DNA from 3 places in the Allobosea sp. 10N428 genome. Region 2 is predicted to be linked to each of the others. Evidence: predicted binding sites of a transcription regulator. Region 2 holds the regulator's gene; each other region holds the start of a gene.
The links. The regulator PhoB, encoded in region 2, activates phosphate uptake and scavenging genes when phosphate is short. The targets are predictions, from matches to a motif close to TGTCATNNANCTGTCAT.
Positions count from the first base shown of each region.

Region 1: a site for PhoB is predicted at 4,970-4,986, ahead of AC1DDA_RS01615 (glycerophosphodiester phosphodiesterase). Genes of this name have one in related genera too.
Region 3: a site for PhoB is predicted at 5,587-5,603, ahead of phnD (phosphate/phosphite/phosphonate ABC transporter substrate-binding protein). Genes of this name have one in related genera too.

Region 1 covers NZ_JBFTIC010000001.1:332,205-339,050, reverse strand. The annotation lists gene AC1DDA_RS01635 (amino acid ABC transporter permease) at 1-1,004, shown strand, start outside; gene AC1DDA_RS01630 (amino acid ABC transporter permease) at 1,015-2,394, shown strand; gene AC1DDA_RS01625 (amino acid ABC transporter ATP-binding protein) at 2,430-3,209, shown strand; gene AC1DDA_RS01620 (PepSY domain-containing protein) at 3,375-3,653, shown strand; gene AC1DDA_RS01615 (glycerophosphodiester phosphodiesterase) at 3,762-4,922, opposite strand; gene AC1DDA_RS01610 (hypothetical protein) at 5,088-5,228, opposite strand; gene AC1DDA_RS01605 (RsmB/NOP family class I SAM-dependent RNA methyltransferase) at 5,413-6,711, shown strand; gene guaA (glutamine-hydrolyzing GMP synthase) at 6,761-6,846, shown strand, end outside.
Region 2 covers NZ_JBFTIC010000005.1:165,695-172,540, reverse strand. The annotation lists gene pstC (phosphate ABC transporter permease subunit PstC) at 1-785, shown strand, start outside; gene pstA (phosphate ABC transporter permease PstA) at 803-1,687, shown strand; gene pstB (phosphate ABC transporter ATP-binding protein PstB) at 1,727-2,533, shown strand; gene phoU (phosphate signaling complex protein PhoU) at 2,741-3,460, shown strand; gene phoB (phosphate regulon transcriptional regulator PhoB) at 3,472-4,170, shown strand; gene AC1DDA_RS17230 (hypothetical protein) at 4,277-4,456, shown strand; gene AC1DDA_RS17225 (DUF3175 domain-containing protein) at 4,712-4,996, opposite strand; gene AC1DDA_RS17220 (SpoIIAA family protein) at 5,013-5,399, opposite strand; gene AC1DDA_RS17215 (LysR family transcriptional regulator) at 5,454-6,377, opposite strand; gene argH (argininosuccinate lyase) at 6,474-6,846, shown strand, end outside.
Region 3 covers NZ_JBFTIC010000001.1:1,026,292-1,033,137, reverse strand. The annotation lists gene hisG (ATP phosphoribosyltransferase) at 1-343, shown strand, start outside; gene AC1DDA_RS04770 (META domain-containing protein) at 476-958, shown strand; gene AC1DDA_RS04765 (ABC transporter ATP-binding protein/permease) at 998-3,091, opposite strand; gene AC1DDA_RS04760 (branched-chain amino acid ABC transporter substrate-binding protein) at 3,323-4,435, opposite strand; gene phnD (phosphate/phosphite/phosphonate ABC transporter substrate-binding protein) at 4,611-5,525, opposite strand; gene groL (chaperonin GroEL) at 5,744-6,846, opposite strand, start outside.

The DNA.
Region 1 (6,846 bases), on a different contig from region 2:
CCGCCGGCTTCGACATCAACCAGAAGCTGATCCCGTTCTCGGCCCAGGGCGGCTCGACCTATGGTCAGGCCTTCCTCGTCGGCCTGCTCAACACGCTGCTCGTTGCCGCCCTCGGCATCGTCTTCGCCACCATCATCGGTTTCGCCGTCGGCGTTGCGCGGCTCTCGAACAACTGGGTCATCGCGAAGCTGGCGATGATCTATGTTGAGGTCATCCGCAACATCCCGCTGCTGCTCCAGCTCTTCTTCTGGTACAATGCGGTTCTGAAGCCCCTGCCGGATGCCCGCAACTCGATCGCGCTGCCGGGCAGCATCTATCTCAACAATCGCGGCATCATCCTGCCCAGCCCGCAATTTGCGCCGGCCTTCGAGGCTGTCGTCATTGCCTTCATTGTCGCCGTCGTCGCGGCCATTGCGTTCTTCATCTGGGCGCGCGGGCAGCAGGCCAAAACCGGCAAGCAGTATCACAACGGCTGGGTCGCGCTGGGCCTGGTCATCGGCGTGCCTCTCCTGGTTTTCTTCGCGGTCGGACGACCGCTGTCGTTCGATCTTCCGCAGCAGGGTCGGTTCAACCTCACCGGCGGCATGCAGATCTTCCCGGAATTCGTTGCGCTGCTGATCGGCCTGTCGACCTATACCGGCGGCTTCATCGCCGAGGTCGTACGCGCCGGCATCCTGGCGGTTTCGAAGGGGCAGTCCGAGGCGGCGCACGCGCTGGGCTTGAGGAACGGGCCGACGCTGAAGCTCGTCGTCATCCCGCAGGCGATGCGCGTCATCATCCCGCCGCTGACCTCGCAATACCTCAACCTGACCAAGAACTCGTCGCTGGCCGTGGCGATCGGCTATCCCGATCTCGTGCAGGTCTTCACCGGGACGGTGCTGAACCAGACCGGCCAGGCCGTCGAGGTCGTGGCGATCACCATGGCGGTCTATCTGACGATCTCGCTGGTGACGTCGTTCTTCATGAACCTCTACAACAAGCGCATGGCGCTGGTTGAACGGTGAGGGCGGATCGATGACCGACGCAACGCTCGAGAACGCCCCTTACGCCTTCGTCCGCAAGGAGACCCTGCAGCAGGAGCCCGCGCCCCTCTCCGTGGCCGGCCCCTGGGCCTGGATCAGGACCAACCTGTTTTCCAGCCCGCTCAATACGATCCTGACCCTGATCTGCGTTTATCTCGTGTTTGACGCGGTGCCGGGCCTGATCCGCTTCTACTTCCTCGACGCGGTCTGGACGGGGGAGCATCGTGATGCCTGCCTCGCCGACAAGGTCGGCCGGCCGGTCGGCGCCTGCTGGGCCTATATCGCCGACCGTTTCCAGTACTTCATCTACGGGTCCTATCCGGTGATGGAGCGCTGGCGGGTTAACATCGTCTTCGCGATGTTCGCGCTTGGCGTGGTCTGGCTGCTCTGGACGAAGGCGCCGCTGAAGAAGATCGGCGTCTTCTTCTTCTTCGTCATCCTGCCGGCGAGCGCCTTCATCCTGCTGCTGGGCGGGGACCGGGCAGAGAGCTTCCTGCGCTTTCTGATCCTGCTCAGCTTCGCGTTGGCGGTGCTTTATCTGGTCCTGTCCTTCGTGCCGTCGCTGGCCAAGTTCTGGCTTGGCGAGGCCCGGCTGGCTGTCGAACAGGAGATGCCGGCCTGGCAGCGCTTCTACCGGCCAAAGCGCCTGATCCTGATCGCGCTGGTCGTCTTCGGCCTGCTGGCCGTGCTGGCCGACAAGGTCGGGTTGCCTCGCGTCGATACGGGGCTCTGGGGCGGCATGACGGTGACCTTCCTGATCTCGGCGGTCGGTATCGTCTTCTCCCTGCCGCTCGGCGTGCTGCTGGCGCTGGGGCGCCGCTCGCGCCTGCCCGCCATCCAGCTGCTCTCGGTGATCTTCATCGAGTTCGTCCGTGGCGTTCCGCTCATCACCGTGCTGTTCATGGCCAACACCATGCTGCCGCTCTTCGTGCCGCAGGAATGGTCGCCGGACCGGCTGCTTCGGCCGCTGATCGGTGTCGCGCTCTTCGCCGCCGCCTACATGGCGGAGGTGGTGCGCGGCGGCCTGCAGGCGATCCCGAAGGGCCAGTACGAGGGCGCCATGTCGCTCGGCCTTGGCTACTGGCAGATGATGCGGTTGATCATCCTTCCGCAGGCGCTGCGGATCGTGATCCCTGGCATCGTCAACACCTTCATCGGGCTGTTCAAGGATACGACGCTGGTCACCATCGTCGGCATCTTCGATTTCCTGCGTACGATCGAGGCGACGCTCGTCGACCCGACCTGGGCTACGCCGACCACGCGGACGACCGCTTACGCTTTCGCCGCGCTCTTCTATTTCCTTTGCTGCTGGGGAATGTCGCGCTACTCGGTAGCTGTCGAAAAGCGCCTAGCCGCCGGCCAAAAACGTTGAGAGGGATGACGACCATGGCAATGGCAGAAACCAAGATGACCGACACCCGGCCCGCTGCGCTGAAGCAGACGTCTCTCAATACCGCGACCGCGGTCGAGATGATCGGCGTGAACAAGTGGTACGGCGAGTTCCACGTTCTGCGCGATATCAACCTCAAGGTTCAGCGCGGTGAGAAGCTCGTGATCTGCGGCCCGTCGGGTTCGGGCAAGTCGACGATGATCCGCTGCATCAACCGGCTGGAAGAGCATCAGAAGGGCCAGATCATCGTCGACGGCACGGAGCTCACCAACGATCTGAAGAAGATCGACGAGATCCGCCGCGATGTCGGCATGGTGTTCCAGCACTTCAACCTGTTCCCGCATCTGACGATCCTGGAGAACCTGACGCTGGCTCCGATCTGGGTACGCAAGATGCCCAAGAAGGATGCCGAGGAGATCGCGATGCACTATCTCAAGCGCGTCAAGATCCCCGAGCAGGCGGCGAAATATCCGGGCCAGCTGTCCGGTGGCCAGCAACAGCGCGTGGCGATCGCCCGCTCGCTGTGCATGAGCCCGAAGATCATGCTGTTCGACGAGCCGACCTCGGCGCTCGACCCCGAGATGGTCAAGGAGGTGCTCGACACCATGGTCTCGCTGGCGGAGGAGGGCATGACCATGCTCTGCGTCACGCACGAGATGGGCTTCGCCCGCCAAGTCGCCGACCGCGTCATCTTCATGGATGCCGGCCAGATCGTCGAGATGAACACCCCGAACGAGTTCTTCAAGAACCCGCAGCATGAGCGCACCAAGCTCTTCCTCAGCCAGATCCTGCACTGAGGAAGAACAGCTTAGCGAGCGATGGAAGCGCGCCGGCCTTGCCGGCGCGCTTTTTCGTTTGGCAAGCAGTTCCTAGGGTGCGCGAAGCATTTCCAACTGCAGGTGAAGCCTTCTACGGAACGAGTCTTCGTCCGGTGCGTTGATGGCGCAAACGGAGGATACGCGATGAAACGTTTTGTTCCAGTCATTGCTGTTGCTCTTCTGGCGAGCAGCGGCGCCTATGCTCAGTCGATCAACATCGGTCCAGGTGGCGTGAGCGTCGACCCCCGTACCCCCCATGAACGGGCAATCGATCGCGAGATGCGTCAGGACCGTTATGATCGCACGCGTGAACGCGAGTGGCGCCGCGCCAACTACTATCGCGGCGACGATTGCCGCACCGTCACAACCGAGCGTGAGACGCCGCGCGGCGTCGTGAGGCGCACGACCCGCGTTTGCGATTGACCGATTTGAAGGGGAGCGGGCGAGAAGCCCGCTGAAGGCCAGGCCCCGTGGCGAATTTCGCCGCGGGGCTTGGCTTGTCCGGCTGTCGGCCTCGTCCGACGGGATGGCTTACTTCGCGTCGCGCGCCTTCACGGCCTGATCCGAGAAATCCGAAAACAGGCCATCGATGCCGAGCGCGAAGAATGCCTTGTACTCGGCCGCGGCGTCGCCCTTGAAGTCCGAGGTCAGCCGCTTGGGCTCGCTGCGGAAGGTCCAGGTGTGGACCAGAAGGCCGGCGGCATGGGCGTCCTTGACCACATTCGTCGGCGCGATCAGCGTGCGGTCCTGCTCGTCGATCTTGCCGTCACCGTTGAGATCCTTCGGCTTGCCGTCCTCGCCAATGGTCTGCTTGCCAGCAAGGATATAGGGCTTCCAGGGGCCGACGCCGTCGGCGTAGGTCGCGATCTCCTTGAGCCCTTCAGCGGAGAGCATGTCCTGGAAAGTCCGCTTGTCGCCGAGCACCGCGAAGTCATAGGGGCGGTCGAACGGCGCCACGAGAGTCACCTTGCCGTCCTTGTCGACATCGTCGCCGTCGACGAGCTGCACGAGGCGCAACTGCGTCTTCTTGCGCAGGTATTTCAGATTCCCGGTCTCGAAGCTCTGGATGAACACCGGCGAGGTCTTCTCGGTCCAGCCGGCCGCCTTGAGCATGTCGAGCAGCTTGTCCTCGAAGGCGAGGCCCAGCGAGGCGTGATAGGTCGGGTGCTTGGTCTCGGGATAGATGCCGATGGTGCGGCCGGTCCGGGCGCTTTCCGACTTGGCGAGGTCGATCACCTCCTGAAACGCCGGAATCTGGTACTTGCCGTTATGCGACTGGTCGCGATCGGCGAAGGCCTGCTTGGCACGCAGGGTCTTGATCTCGGCCAGGGCGAAGTCGTTGGCGAACCAGTCGGTGGTGTCGATGCCGTCGACCTTGCGCGTCGTCTTGCGATTGGCGAATTCCGGCCGGTCGGCGATGTCGGTGGTGCCGCTCAGCATCGGCTCGTGCCGCACGACCAGGACGCCGTCCTTAGTTGAAACCAGGTCGGGCTCGATGAAATCCGCTCCCATTTCGATGGCGAGCTTGTAGCCCTCGATCGTGTGCTCGGGCATGTAGCCGCTGGCGCCGCGATGGGCGATGATCAGGGGCTTGCGGCTGTTGGAAGCGGATGCCTGCTGGGCGAGCGCCGCAAGCGGCTGCATGGCCAGCGCGGCGAGAAGCGATGTCGAGAGAAGCAGCGTTTTTTTCATGGTTTGACCCGGCTCGCGGAAATGCGCGCGAAGTTAGGTCGAGTGATGTGACAGCCCCATGAAAAGATTGCTTCGTTTTGCCGTCAGCTCAGGCGCCATGCGGCGGCCGACAAAAAAGCCCGCGCCGGCAATACCGGGCGCGGGCTCGTTCGTATCGGTGTCGGATCAGCGGCGGTTCTCGAGGGAGGTCTTCGCGTCGAGGCGCTTGGAGGCCGGCGGCGTGAAGTCCTGCTGCGGCTGGGTTGCGCAAGCGGCAAGGCCGAAGGCGACAAGGCTCAGAATGACGATGCGGCTGGCGCTTTTCATGTGCGGATATCCTGATGGCCGCGAGATGCGGTTGCATCGTCTTTCCCCTTGTGAAACGAGCGCGTCAAGTGCATGCCGCATGGGGCACTATGCCTCGGCGTGATATTTGAACCGGTCGAAGCACACTACACTCACCGCCTTGCGGGCGCCGGGCCTGAGCGGCCTGCGCCAGGATTGAAGCACCATGACGCCAGCCGCCCGGATCAGTGCCGCCATAGAGGTGCTGCAGGACATCATCGAGCGCCGCCGCCCGGCAGCCGATGCGCTGAAGGATTGGGGGCTGTCGCGTCGCTTCGCCGGTTCGAAGGACCGCGCCGCCATCGCTTCGCTCGTCTACGATGCCCTGCGGCGCAAGGCCTCGTCCAGCTATGCGATGGCGTCCGAAGAGCCCCGCGGGCTGGTGCTCGGCATGCTCGCCGGGCTGCGCGGCCTGCCCCTCGACGAGATCGCCGCCCTGTTCTCCGGCGAGAATCACGCGCCCGCTCCGCTCACGGCCGATGAGACCGCACTCCTGACCGCCTTCTCGGACGACGGGGCGCCCGCCTGGGTGCGGGCGGACGTGCCCGAATGGCTCTGGCCGTCGTTCGAGGCCGGCTTCGGTGAAGCTGCGATGGCGGAAGGGCAGGCGCTGGCCGCCCGTGCGCCGATCGACCTGCGCGTCAACCGCCTGAAGGCCGGCCGCGACGACGTTCTCCGGGATCTTTCCCATCACCAGCCGGAGACCGGCGCCTGGTCTCCCGATGCGCTGCGCTTCCAGCCGGGCCATGACGGGCGCGGCCCCTCGCTGCAGACCGAACCCGGCTTCTTCGCCGGCGCCTTCGAGGTTCAGGACGAAGGCTCGCAGCTGGTGACATTGCTCGCCGGCGCGCGGCCTGGCCAGACCGTGATCGATCTCTGCGCGGGGGCAGGGGGCAAGACGCTCGCGCTCGCTGCGCTGATGGCCAATCGCGGCAGTCTCTACGCCACCGATCTCGATAGCCGCCGGCTCGCACCGCTGCATGACCGCGTGGCCCGCTCGGGCGCGAGCATCGTCGAGGTGCGCATTCCGCGTTCGCGCGGCCATGAGCCCTTCGCTGACATCGCCGGACAGGCCGATCTCGTGCTGGTCGATGCGCCCTGCACCGGCTCCGGCACCTGGCGGCGCAACCCGGATGCGAAATGGCGTGTGCGCCCCGGCGCGCTGGCCGAACGGATCAAGGATCAGGCCGAGGTGTTGGCGCGCGCGGCCAAGCTGGTGCGCCCCGGTGGGCGCATCGCCTACATCACCTGCTCCATGCTGCCTGAGGAGAATGACGAGGCGATCCGTGCCTTTCTTGGCCGCCATCCCGGCTTCGCACCGGTCGCGCCGATCGACGTGCTCAAGGGGGCGGAGAGCGACTTCTCCCTGCTCGCCCGCTTCGCCACCGAATTCGGCCTGCAGCTCTCGCCGCGACGCACGGGCACGGACGGGTTCTATCTGGCTTGCCTCCAGCGCGGGGACTGAGGCTGCTACAGCCGTTGCGCGCGCCCGCACGATCCATTAACGGAACGCGATGACGAGCGCTCAGCCCCATCACGACTCCATTCTCATCATCGATTTCGGCTCGCAGGTGACGCAGCTGATCGCGCGGCGCATCCG
Region 2 (6,846 bases):
TCGGCTTCATCACCTCCAGCGTCTGGGATACGCAGAACGAGCAGTACGGCGCCTGGCCGGCGATCGTCGGCACGCTCTCGACGGCCCTGATTGCGCTGGTGATCGGCGTGCCGCTCTCGCTCGGCATCGCGGTCTACCTGACCCAGCTGGCGCCGGGCTGGTTCAAGAAGCCGGTCGCCACCGCGATCGAGCTGCTCGCTGCGGTGCCCTCGATCATCTACGGCATGTGGGGCCTGTTCGTCTTCGTGCCGCTCTTCGCGGCCTATGTGCAGATCCCGCTCTCGAACCTCGTCGAGGGCATTCCGATCGTCGGCACCGTCCTCTACTCCCGCTCCCCTTCGGGTCTCGGTATCTTCACGGCCGGCATCATCCTCGCCTTCATGATCGTGCCCTTCATTGCCTCGATCACCCGCGACATGCTGGAGCAGATCCCCTCCGTCCTGCGCGAGAGCGCCTATGGCATCGGCGCCACGACCTGGGAGGTCGTGCGCCATGTGCTGGTGCCGCAGGCCGGCGTCTCGATCATCGGCGCGATCATGCTCGGCCTCGGCCGCGCCCTCGGCGAGACGATGGCCGTCACCTTCGTCGTCGGCAACGCCAACCGCCTGTCGGCCTCGATCCTCGATCCCGGCTCGACCATCGCCTCGCGCATCGCCAACGAGTTCAACGAGGCGATGGGCCTGCAGCTCAACTCGCTGATCGCGCTGGGCTGCATCCTGTTCTTCGTCACCTTCGTCGTCCTCGTCATCGCGCGGCTCCTGGTCGCCCGGGTGAAGCGCTACTGAGGTCCTGAGAGATGAGCATGACGACCGCTTCCACGCCGCGCGAACTGCCCCACACCCCCTGGGGGCGCGTGCGCCAGTCCCGCCGCACAGCCGACCGGCTGATGAAGATCATCGCCACGGGCTTCACCTTCTGCGCCATCTTCGTGCTGTTCTGGATTCTCGGCATGCTGCTGGTGAAGGGCATCGGCGGGCTCTCGCTCGCGACCTTCACAGAAGTCACGCCGGGCCCCGGCTCGCAGGGCGGCGGCCTCGCCAACGCCATCGTCGGCTCGGTGGTGCTGACCTTTCTCGGGATCGCGGTAGCGACCCCGGTCGGCGTGCTCGCCGGCACCTGGCTTGCCGAATACGGCAAGGGCTCGAAGATCGCGAACCTGATCCGCTTCATCAACGACATCCTGCTGTCGGCACCGTCGATCCTGATCGGTCTGTTCGTCTATGTGATCCTGGTCGAGCCCTTCCGCGGCTATTCCGGCTGGGCCGGCGGCGTCGCGCTCGGCATCATCGCGATCCCGGTCATCGTGCGCACCACCGAGGACATGCTGAACCTCGTGCCCGGCCCGCTGCGCGAAGCCGGCTCGGCCCTCGGCGCCCCGCCGTCGGTCGTCATCACCTCGGTGACCTGGCGCGCCGCCAAGGCCGGCATGGTGACCGGTATCCTGCTGGCTCTCGCCCGTATCGCCGGCGAGACCGCGCCGCTGATCTTCACCGCGCTGAACAACAATTTCTGGTTCTCGCCGACCTTGGTCGGCGGCGTCTCGAACCTGCCCGTCACCATCTACCAGTTCGCCTCCGCTCCCTATGAGAACTGGCAGCAACTGGCCTGGGCGGGATCGCTGATCATCACGGTCTCGATCCTGCTGCTCTCGATCATTGCCCGCCGCTTTGTCGCCGGCGGCAAATAAGACTTGAATCCAACCCGGTCGCGTCCGACCTTGAGGACCATGTCGATGCTTTCGACCCTTGAACTCTCCCCGCAGACGCTCGATGCCGAGGCGCCCGTCCGGATCGCGGTGAAGAACCTCGATTTCTACTACGGCGAGCACAAGGCGCTGAAGAACATCAATCTCGATTTCCGCGACCGGCACGTCACCGCGCTGATCGGCCCGTCGGGCTGCGGCAAGTCGACCCTGCTGCGCATCTTCAACCGGATCTACTCGCTCTATCCGGAGCAGAAGGCCACCGGCGAGATCATGCTCGACGGGCGCAACATCATCTCGAACGATGTCGATGTGAACGAGCTGCGCTCGCGCGTCGGCATGGTGTTCCAGAAGCCGACGCCGTTCCCGATGTCGATCTACGACAACGTCGCCTTCGGCATCCGCCTCTACGAGAAGCCGCCGAAGTCCGAGCTCGACGACCGCGTCGAAGGCGCTCTGCGCCGCGCCGCGCTCTGGGACGAGGTCAAGGACAAGCTGAAGAGCTCCGGCATGGGTCTCTCCGGCGGCCAGCAGCAGCGCCTGTGCATCGCGCGCACCATCGCGCAGAAGCCTGAAGTGATCCTGTTCGACGAGCCGACCTCGGCGCTCGACCCGATCTCGACCGGCAAGATCGAGGATCTGCTGGAGCAGCTGAAGAGCGACTTCACCATCGCCATCGTCACGCACAACATGCAGCAGGCGGCCCGCATCTCGCAGTATACCGCCTTCATGTATCTGGGCGAGGTCGTCGAATTCGCGCCGACCAACACCATCTTCATGAACCCTGCCAAGAAGCAGACGCAGGACTACGTCACCGGCCGGTTCGGCTGAAGACCGGTTTCAAACCAGCAGCCCTCATCCTGAGGAGCCGCGCGAGCGGCGTCTCGAAGGATGGTCCAGGAGGCTCCGGAACCAACCGGAGCATCCTTCGAGACGCAAGCTTCGCTTGCTCCTGAGGATGAGGGCTGAGGGTCGAGCATGCCGACCTGAAAACGACGACGCTGCACCGGCGCTAATGATCTAGAGGACACGCCGCCCATGACCGACCACATCGTCCGCTCCTACGATACCGATCTCGAAGGCATCCGCCGCAGCCTCGCCGAAATGGGCGGCATGGCCGAGCGCATGCTCGGCGATTCGACCGTGGCGCTGGTGCGCCGGGACACCGGCCTTGCCCAGAAGATCATCACGGCCGACCAGCGCCTCGACAACCTCCAGCGGGACGTCGAGGAAAAGGCGGTACTGACCATCGCCCGGCGCCAGCCGCTCGCCAACGACCTGCGCGAGCTGATTTCGGCGATCCGCATCGCCGCCGATATCGAGCGCGTCGGCGATCTCGCCAAGAACATCGCCAAGCGCGCCGTCGCCATCGCCGGCCAGTTCCAGCCGCCGCACCGCGCCGTGGTCGGGCTCGAGCACATCAGCCGCCTGGTGCAGGCGCAGCTCAAGGACGTTCTCGACGCCTACGCCGCCGGCAACGAGCAGAAGGCGCTCGACGTCTGGCGCCGCGACGACGAGATCGATGCGCTCTACACCTCGCTGTTCCGCGAGCTCCTGACCTATATGATGGAGGATCCGCGCAACATCACCTTCTGCACGCATCTCCTGTTCTGCGCGAAGAACATCGAGCGCATCGGCGACCACACCACCAACATCGCCGAGACGATTCACTATCTCATCACCGGCGACTCGCTCGACGTGAACCGGCCGAAGCTCGACACGACCAATATCGAGGTCGAGGCGATCACCGGGAACTGAAGCAGATCATCATGGCCGCACGCATCCTGATCGTCGAGGACGAGGAGCCGCTAACCCTGCTGCTGCGCTACAATCTCGAGGCCGAGGGTTTCGAGGTCGACAGCGTCGCGCGCGGGGATGACGCTGAACTGCATCTGCGCGACCACACGCCTGATCTCGTGCTGCTCGACTGGATGCTGCCGGGCCTTTCTGGCATCGAACTCTGCCGCCGCTTGCGTTCGCGACGCGACACCGAACGCGTGCCGATCATCATGCTGACGGCGCGCGGCGAGGAGACCGAACGCGTCCGCGGGCTCGCGACTGGCGCGGACGATTATGTGGTGAAGCCCTTTTCGTTGCCAGAGCTGATCGCGCGCATACAGGCGCTGCTGCGCCGCGCCAAGCCGGGCCATGTCGCGGGGCTGCTCGCCGCCGGCGATCTCGAACTCGATCGCACGACCCGGCGCGTCCGCCGTGCCGGCAGCGAGCTGCATCTCGGCCCGACCGAGTTCCGGCTGCTCGAGTTCCTGATGCAGGCGCCCGGCCGCGTCTATTCGCGCGCTCAGCTCCTCGATGCCGTCTGGGGCCGCGACGTCTATATCGACGAGCGCACCGTCGACGTTCATGTGGGCCGGCTGCGCAAGGCGATCACGCCGGCCAATACCAAGGATCCGCTGCGGACAGTCCGCGGCGCCGGATACGCCTTCGACGAAACCTTTGCGCGCAGCTGAGCGGCGCTGCAGCTCTGCTCCTCATTGCAACTTGCCGTGAACCTTGCCCGCCCGCTCGCGTTGATCCTGAAATCAACGCGAGCCAGAGGAGGTCGTCGTGAGCAAGATGCCGCCCATCCCGCCGGCCAATCGAAGCGACGAGGGTCCGGGCGAGCCGGATCATGCCGAGCGCGATCTGCGCAGCGCCAGAGGTGGCGAGCGCCGACCGAGCCAGCCTGATCAGCAGGGCCAGCAGGGCAATACCCGCATCAACACGACCCATCAGGGTCTGCAACAGGATCGTTGAGGAGGTTGCCGAACGTCGACCTCGACCAAGGCGCCGCAGACCATCCGGCACGGCGGCCCCGGCTCATCGCATGAGAACGCGAAGAAGCCGCCGGACATCCGCAAACCACCTGCCGATGACCGGCGGCACGCTCGCGTTTCGGGTGGCGGCGGCGAACGCGACAGCCACCACTCGCATGATCCGGCGCGCAAGGGAGGCAAGGCGCCATGAGAACCGGCCTTCAGGTCGAGCCCCTGAAGGGCGACGGCAGGCGCTTCAGCCCTCTCGGTGGAAGAGGCGGCGCAAGCTGTGCTTGGCCGCTTCCAGAGTCCTGCGGCGCTCGGCCGGCAGTTTCCGGCCGGCGCGGTTGATGTAGAAGGTGAGCATCGACATCGCCGAGCGATACGGGCCCGATTTGCGCCGGCGGCTGTGCTCGGCCGACCGCTTCAGCGAGCGCGCGATCTGGCGCGGATCGCCACGCGTGAACACGGCTTTCTCGAAATCGAGCGCGTTGCTCCGGCTTGTGATATCGGCCGACCATCTGTGCTTGTGGACGAGCATGGCGTCCTCCTGTCGGTCAGGCGTTTGGTCCGCCCTCGATGTCACCGGCCCAGGTCAATGCGGTCTCGTACTCCTCCGGCTTGAAGGTGCGAACAGTCACGAAGGGGATCGCCGGATTGAGCAGGTCGACGAAGGCGGCAAGCCAGCCCCTGTCGGTGATCACCGCCTCGCGCGGGAAGCGTTGCAGCTCCCAGAGCTTGCCGAGGCTGTAGCGCGCATCCTTCCAGGCGGCAGCCAAGGTCATATCGGTGAAATCGGTGAGGTCGGCGAGGATGCCGACTTTCTCGTGCCGTGCGAGCTTCGCGTCGATATCGGCCATGATCCCGTCGAGATCGTCGCTGGTCAGCGTCTGCGACAGGCGGTAGGCGCCGACATGGTCCGGGGCGGGCAGGATCGTTAACATGACTCCTCCTTGCTCCAGACAACGCGGGGCAAGAGCGGAAGTTTCGCCCGATGATCAGGCGGCTGAGAATCCACGGGTGGCGGCATCGAACCGCGCGGCTTCGGAGCGCAGCCACCCGACGAATTCATCGAGGCCGGGGCGTTGCGGCTGGCCCAACGGGCGGATGAGCCAGCAGCCCGTCGCACTGGTGAAGCCGAGTCCGAGCGGGTTGACGAGCGCGCCCGAGGCCAACTCGTCCGCCACGTAACAGCGCGGCGTCAGCGCGACCCCCAACCCCGCGACTGCGGCGCTGATGATGACGGAATAGTAGCCGTAGCGCACAGTATGCTCAGGCACCGCGCCGCGCAGGTCGTGGGTCTCGGTGAACTCGGCCCAGAAGGTTGGCATCTGGAAGTGCTGCAGCAGCGTCATCTTCTGAATGTCGGCGGGGCGGCGAAAGCCCCCCATGCGCTCGACGAGGCCGGGCGCGGCGACGAGGGCGACATCGCGGCCGAAAAGATAGTGGGCCTCCCTGTCGGGCCAGGGGGGGACGCCGTGAGAGATCTCGATATCCGGCTCCTCGGTCTCGCTCTCGCTCACATAGTTGGTGAACTGGACGTCGACACCGGGATGCGCTGCCGCGAAGGCGGGAAAGCGGGCCATCAGCCAGCGCTCACCGGCGATCGCGATCATGTGCAGGCGGATCGGCCGGGCAATGGCGCTGCGCTCGGCGAGGCGCCTGGCGCCTCGCTCCATCTGCTCCAGCGCGGCTTCGGCATAGGGCAGATAAATCGCTCCGGCCTCGGTGAGCTTGAGGCCGAGCGGGCTACGGTCGAACAGCACGGTGCCGAGATGGTGCTCCAGCGACAGGATCTGCTTTGAGACGGCACTCTGGGTCAGGTTGACGACCAGCGCGGCGCGAGCGGTCGATCCCAGGCGCGCAACCGTGGTGAAGGCCCGCAGCGCGGTCGATGACGGAGGAGCCCGGCCCGCGGCCATGGGGTATTCCTTTTTAGACTATCTCTGCGGAGATCGTTTCGTTTGCCGGGCTTTCGGTCAAGAGGCCATTCTTCCCTAACGGGAGGAGCCAGCATCATGAACCAGACGACCCGCCTGTGGGGCGGACGCTTCCGCAAGCCGCCGGATCCGCGGCTGATGAAGCTGTCGAGCGCGGCCGGCGAGCACGCGAGGCTGGTGCCGCAGGATGTCGCGGGCGGCAAGGCGCATGCGGCCGAATTGGCCCGCGCCGGGCTGCTCACGGCGCAGGAGCTCGACACCATCCTGACCGCGCTCGATGCGATCGCGCAGGATACGGTCGAGGGGCGGATCGCTCCCGGCCCGCAGGACGAGGACGTTCACACTTTCATCGAGCGCATCCTGACCGAGCGGATCGGCTCGACCGGCGCCAAGTTGCGTGCCGGACGCTCGCGCAACGACCAGGCCGCCAACAACCTCAAGCTCTATCTGC
Region 3 (6,846 bases), on a different contig from region 2:
CTCGATGCGCGCGCCCTGGGGCGAGCGTGCCAAGGCAGCGGCGAAGACCATCCTCTCGCGCATCGCGGCGGAGGAAGAGGGGCGCACGATCCGCGAGGTCCGCGCGCGTCTCGATCTGTCTCCGGAGGTACTGGCGGTTCTCGGGGAGCGTTTCGGCGCCCGCCTGCCGTTCGGTGCGCCGGCGGCCGGTGCGCCGCTGACGCTGCATTGCCCGGACAAGGCCGTCTTCGCGCTGGTCGATCATCTCGACGGTCTCGGTGCCGACGATGTGACCGTCTCCGCCCTGGCTTACGTCTTCCGCCGGTCGAACCGCCTGCTGGAACGACTCAACGGCCGGATCTGAAGCCGCTTTTCTGCGACGGAATGACGGTATCCGTCGCGGTTCAGCCTTGATCCTGAACCAATTGGCCTCTAGGCGTTAACCGGTTTGGCGGCCGGCCGCGCGGCCGTGCGAGTGAATGCAGGTAAGACGATCATGATCCGACGCCTTGGCCTTGCGGCCGTTCTTGCTGGCCTGGCCGTGCCGATGCTGATGCCGGACGAGGCCATGGCGCAGCGCCGCCAGCAGATGCCGTCCCGCACGGAGCTCGGCGGGCAGACCGAGATTCCGCAGGCCCAGCAGGAGAAGACCTTTCCGGTCGGCGCGAGCTGGAGCGTCGTCCAGCTGAATGGCAAGCCCGTCTATGATCGCCGGGCGACGCTGATCATCGACAAGAACCTGCGCGGCACAGGTTTCGGCGGCTGTAACACCTTTTCGGCCTCGGCCTACCCTCTGCGCCAGCAGGGGATCGCGGTGGGGCCGATCGCCCTCACCAAGCGCGATTGCGACAAGGGGCTGCTCGAGTTCGAACGCACCTTCCTCACCGCCCTGCGCGCAGCGCGCAACTGGGACATCGTCAATGGCCGCCTCGTCATCAAGGGCGCGGCCGGCGAGTTGACCCTCAGCCGCTCGCTCTGATCGCTTCAGTTTCGACCGGCTGTTTCGGCGCCGGCTGCCTCAGGCAGCCGGCGTTTTTTCCATCGGTGTGGGGGTGAAGGTGTCGTCTGCGTTGGGTTCCATGGTGACGATGACGTCGTGCATGGAGCGCAGCGTCGTCCGGTGGCCGATCGAGACGATACGGGTCTGCGGGAGCTCCCGGTCGATCGTGGCGTAGATCTCGCCCTCCAGCTTCTCATCGAGCGAGGCGGTGGCCTCGTCGAGAAAGAGCCAGTCCGGCTTGCTCAGCAGCGCCCGCGCGACGGCCAGCCGCTGCTGCTCACCGCCGGAAAGCCGCTGCCCCCAGAGATCGATTTCGTCGAGCTTATCGGCGAGATGGCCGAGCTTGACCTTCTCCATCGCGGCGCGGATCGCGGCGTCGTCATATGCGCCTTCCTTGGCGGGATAGGCCAGCGCGGCTCGCAGCGAGCCCTGCGGCAGATAAGGGCGCTGCGGCAGCAGCATGATCTGCGCGTCGGGCGGAATCCCGACCTTGCCGTCGCCGAAGGGCCAGATGCCGGCAATGGCGCGGAACAGCGTCGACTTGCCCGAGCCGGACGGGCCGATCAGCAGGGTCGAGCGCGCCTTGCCGAAATCGAGCGCGCCGAGCTTCACGATCGGCTTGCCGTTCGGCAGCAGCAGCGTCGCGTTGCGGATGTGGAGGCCCTTGTCGCGCGAAGTCTCGCGGCTGAGCGCTTCCTCGCTGATCGGCCCGTGCTGCGCGTCGGCGATCGCTGTCTCGAACGAGGTCAGACGGTTGATCGAGGCGAGGTAGGAAGCGATCGAGGAGTAGCTGTTGATGATGAAGGAGAGCGCGGTCTGCACCCGGTCGAAGGCGCCGGCCACCTGCATCATGATGCCGAGCGTGATCGTGCCCGCGAAGTAGTAGGGGGCAAGGATGATGTAGGGCAGCACGACGCTGAGCTGGTTGTAGGACAGGGTGAAGCTCGTCAGCTTCAGCCGGCGCCAGACCAGCCGGTAGAAGTTCTCGACGATGTCGTAGAAGCGCTGGGCGAGATGCGCGCGCTCCGTCGGCTCGCCGACCATCAGCGCGATCTGCTCGGAATACTCGCGCAGACGGGCCAGGGAGAAGCGGAAATTCGCCTCGCGCTTCTCCTGCTCGAACTCGAGCCGGATCAGCGGGCGCCCGATCAGATGCGTCAGCCAGGTTGCCGCCGCGGCATAGAAGAACGCGACCCAGAAGATGTAGCCGGGAACGGCGATTGAGGTGCCCGGCAGGCTGAAGGCGACCGGGATGTTCCAGAGGATGATCGAGAACGAGACCAGCGTCGAAACCTGCGAGAGCAGGGGCAGCGCGAAATTATAGGTCTGGTTGACGAAGGCGCGGGTGTCCTCGGCGATACGCTGGTCGGGATTGTCGACGCTGCCGGCCAGCGCGATCCGGTAATGCGTCGCGTGATCGAGCCAGCGCCGCGTGTACTCGTTCGCCATGAACTGCCGCCAGCGGATCAGGATGGTGTAGTTGGCGAAGAGCTCGATGAGATTCGAGATAACCCAGAGCAGGGCCCAGACGCAGAAGACGTAGAAGAGCTGATACCAGAATGCCGCCGCGTCCTTGTTCTGCAGCGCGTCGTACATGTCGCGGTTGAAGAAGGAGAGGCGCAGCGTGATGCCGACCTGGACCTGGTTCAGCACGATCAGAAAGACGAATAGCGAGACGGCAAGCATCCCGAGCCGGATCCGGAACGGCCCGATCGGCCAGAGATTGGCCGTGGTGATCGCCTGCGACTCGAAATAGGGCGAGGCGATCCGCGCGATGCGCGCGATCACCGGCACGAAGGAGATCGCGTAGATCAGGATGCCGAAGACGCCCACGGTCGTCGGCAGGCTGGACGGTACCGGCGGAATCTGCAGCGCCGGGGGCCACCAATCGATCTGTGCCAGCACCGCCGCCGCGCCGAACAACACATATTCGATCGCGAAGACGCCAGAGAAGATGCGCAGGAAGAACGGCAGGCTCGGCGAGCGGAAGGTTACCGCTGCCAGAAGCAGGCCGACGACGCCCATGCCGATCAGCCCGGCCGAGCCGGCCTGCTGGCCGACGACCAGGGTGACAGCCGCCAACACGGCGACGAGGATGCTCAACAGACGCATGGGCAGGGATCCTGGCGGGAAACAGTGGGCTCCACGATTCGGACCATGTCGCAGCGGATGGGGCCTTTCAATGGCGATGCGCCCGAATGAGCAAATTGTCATCTGGTGGAGAGGCGGCGGCGAGGCTGAGACAGGCCGCCGCGCCATCAAGCAAAACGCCCCGGAACGAGCTTGGCTCGTCCGGGGCGGAAGGCAAAATCCAGCGGAACAGCGGCCCGCTAGCTGCAAGCATCACTGGGCGGCGACGATCTTGCCAGCGTCCCACTTGTACATCGAGAAGCTCGGCGAACTCAGGTCGCCGGTCTTGCCGTAGGTCAGCGTGCCGATGGCGGTCTTGACGGGCGTGCCCGCCTGCAGGGCCTTGGCGGCGCCGCTTGCGTCGCCCGGCTTGCCGGCCTTCTCGATGGCGGCCTTGAGCACCTCGACCGCGGCATAGGCGTTGAGCGTGAAGGCTTCCGGCGGAATGCCCTTCTCCTTCAGCGCGGCGACCGCCTCGGCTGAGTCCGGGTTCTTCAGCGCGTCGGTGGCGTTGGTGAAGAGCGTGCCCGTGGCGTGATCGCCGCCGATCGCCGCGAACTCCGTGTTGGAGAGACCCTCGCCGCCGATGATCGTGGCCTTGACGCCGGCATCGGCGAGCTGGCGCGAGAGCAGGCCACCCTCGGGGTGGTAGCCACCGAAATAGATCAGATCGACATTGGCGGCCTTGAGGCGCGTCACGACGGCCGAGAGATCCTTGTCGCCGGGGTTGACGGTCAGCGCGACGACTTCCTTGAGCCCGCCGGCATTGATGCCCTGCTGGAAGGCGTCGGCGAGGCCCTTTCCGTAAGTGCCCTTGTCGTGAACGATCGCGATCTTCTTGTCCTTCAGGTTCTTCAGGACATAGGCGGCGGCGATCTCCGCCTGCTGGTCGTCACGGCCACAGGTCCGGAAGACATTGGTCAGGCCGCGCGTGGTCAGGGCCGGCGAGGTTGCGGTCGGCGTCACCATCAGCACGCCGCTTTCGGAGAGCACGTCGGAAACCGCCATGGCGACGCCCGAGGTCACCGGACCCACCACGAACTTGACCTTCTCGCCGACGAGGAGGTTGGCGGATGAGACGCCCTGCTTGGGATCGCCGGCATCGTCGGCGAGCTTCAGCACGAGCTTCTCGCCGAGCACGCCACCATTCTTGTTGATGACGTCGACGGCGGTCTGGGCACCGTTCTTCACCTGATCGCCATAGGCGGCGACAGGGCCGGTCAGCGGCGCGATGAGGCCGATCGTGATGTCGGCCTGGGCGGCCTGGGCCGAGAGGAACAGCGTAGCGGCCAGCGCGACGCCGGAGAGGAAGTGGGACTTTTTCATCTGCATCTCCCTACGACATGCAATTTATGCGCGCGATCCCGCCGGGGATCGCTTATCGCCTGTATAGGCCAGGGGCGACCCGAGGGACACTGCCCGCATTTTCATCAGGCACGGCGACAAACGCATGGCAATGCCATGGCGCGCTTGGGGAGCTTGCGGGTGGCTCGGAAAGGCCTCAGCCGCTCCGCGCCTTGCGCTGAGCCTCCAGCTCTTCGGTGACGGCGATGACGTCAAGATAATCTTCATGGCGCGCGGGCGCATAGCGCGAGACATGGCCGTCGGTGAACGTTTTCCAGGCTTCGGGGGCGCTCTCTTTCATCGCGTTCATGGCGGCGACGAAGTCGTCCTTGAGACCCTGCGGCAGGTTGGCGCGCGTCGAAAACGGGCTGGAGGGGATCAGTGGCGAGGTCCAGAGCACGCGGGTCGAGCCGGCCGGGATCATGCCGCGTTGGGCGAGGCGCTGGGCGACGCCGGACTCGGTATTGACCTGATAGGTCGCGACGACGTCGAACTGGCCCCGCACCAGCGCCAATACGGAGTTGTCGTGCCCGCCGGAAAAAACCGTGCCGCTGAAATGAGCTTTCGGGTCGAAACCTTGCTTGCGCAGAAAATAGGCGGGGAAGGCGTATCCGGAGGTCGAGTTCGGATCGGCGAAGGCCATGACCTTGCCCTTGAGATCGACAAGGTTCTGGTAGGGGCTCTCCGCGCGGACCAGCAGCACCGAATAGTACCCCTCCTGCCCGTGGTTATCGACATCGCGCAGCAGCGGCTGGAGCTTGTCGCCCAGCACGCGGCGCCCGAGCGCGTATACCGCGGGCCCGAACCGGGCGAAGTCGACCTGATCGGCCCGCATCGCCTCGACAAGACCGGCATAGTCCGAAACTCGGAAGAACCGCACGGGCACGCCGAGACGCTGCGACAGGTAGTCGACCATCGGCTGGGTGCGGGCGATAGCACCGGCTTCGTTCTCGGCGGAAGAGACGCCGAAGCGCACCTCCTTAATGCTCTGTCGCCAGTCCGGCGCCTGCGCGAAAGCAGGGACGGCGCTCGTGGCGGCAAGGCCGGCGAGGACTGAGCGGCGTGTCGGCATGATGCTTCCCAGCGGCGAATGAATTGACCGCGCTTGGGTGCATGCATGAGGCGACGGCTGGATGGCGGGCGGATGACGGCGCCGTGAAACGCAGAAGGCCCGGCTTGCGCCGGGCCTTCTGTAGTCTCGCCGGGAGCGGTGGATCAGAAGTCCATGCCGCCACCGAAACCGGGCGTGCCCGGTTTCGGCATTCAAAGCGCTTGAGCGCCTGGACTTCCTCAGAAGTCCATGCCGCCCATGCCGCCGCCGCCCATCGGGGGCATCGGGGCGTCCTTCTTCGGCAGGTCGGCGACCATCGCCTCGGTGGTGATCAGCAGGCCCGCGATCGAAGCCGCGTCCTGGATCGCCGTGCGCACGACCTTGGTCGGGTCGATGATGCCAGCCTTGACCAAATCGCCGTACTCGCCGGTCTGCGCGTTGTAGCCGTAGGAGTAGTCCTTCGACTCGAGCAGCTTGCCGATCACGACCGCGCCGTCATCGCCGGCGTTGTCGACGATCTGGCGGGCCGGAGCGGCGATCGCCTTGCGGACGATCTCGACGCCGGTCTTCTGGTCGTCGTTCTGGGTCTTGATGCCCTTGACCGAGGACAGGGCGCGCAGGAGCGCAACGCCACCGCCGGGGAGAATGCCTTCTTCGACCGCAGCGCGGGTCGCGTTCAGAGCATCGTCGACGCGGTCCTTCTTCTCCTTGACCTCGACCTCGGTCGCGCCGCCGACGCGGATGACCGCGACGCCGCCGGCGAGCTTGGCCAGACGCTCCTGGAGCTTCTCACGATCGTAGTCCGAGGAGGTCTCCTCGATCTGGGCCTTGATCTGGCCGACGCGAGCCTCGATGTCCTTCTTCTTGCCGGCGCCGTCGATGATCGTGGTGTTCTCCTTCTCGATGCGCACGCGCTTGGCGCGGCCGAGCATGTTGAGCGTCACGGTCTCGAGCTTGATGCCGAGGTCTTCCGAGATCATCTGGCCGGCGGTCAGGATCGAGATGTCCTCAAGCATGGCCTTGCGGCGATCACCGAAGCCCGGAGCCTTGACGGCCGCGACCTTCAGGCCGCCACGGAGCTTGTTGACGACGAGCGTGGCCAGAGCCTCGCCCTCGACGTCCTCGGCGATGATGAGGAGCGGCTTGCCGGTCTGAACGACGGCCTCGAGGATCGGCAGCATCGCCTGGAGCGACGAGAGCTTCTTCTCGAAGACGAGGATGTAGGGGTCGTCGAGCTCGGCGACCATCTTCTCGGAGTTGGTGATGAAGTACGGCGAGAGGTAGCCGCGGTCGAACTGCATGCCCTCGACGACGTCGAGCTCGGTCTCGGCGGTCTTGGCTT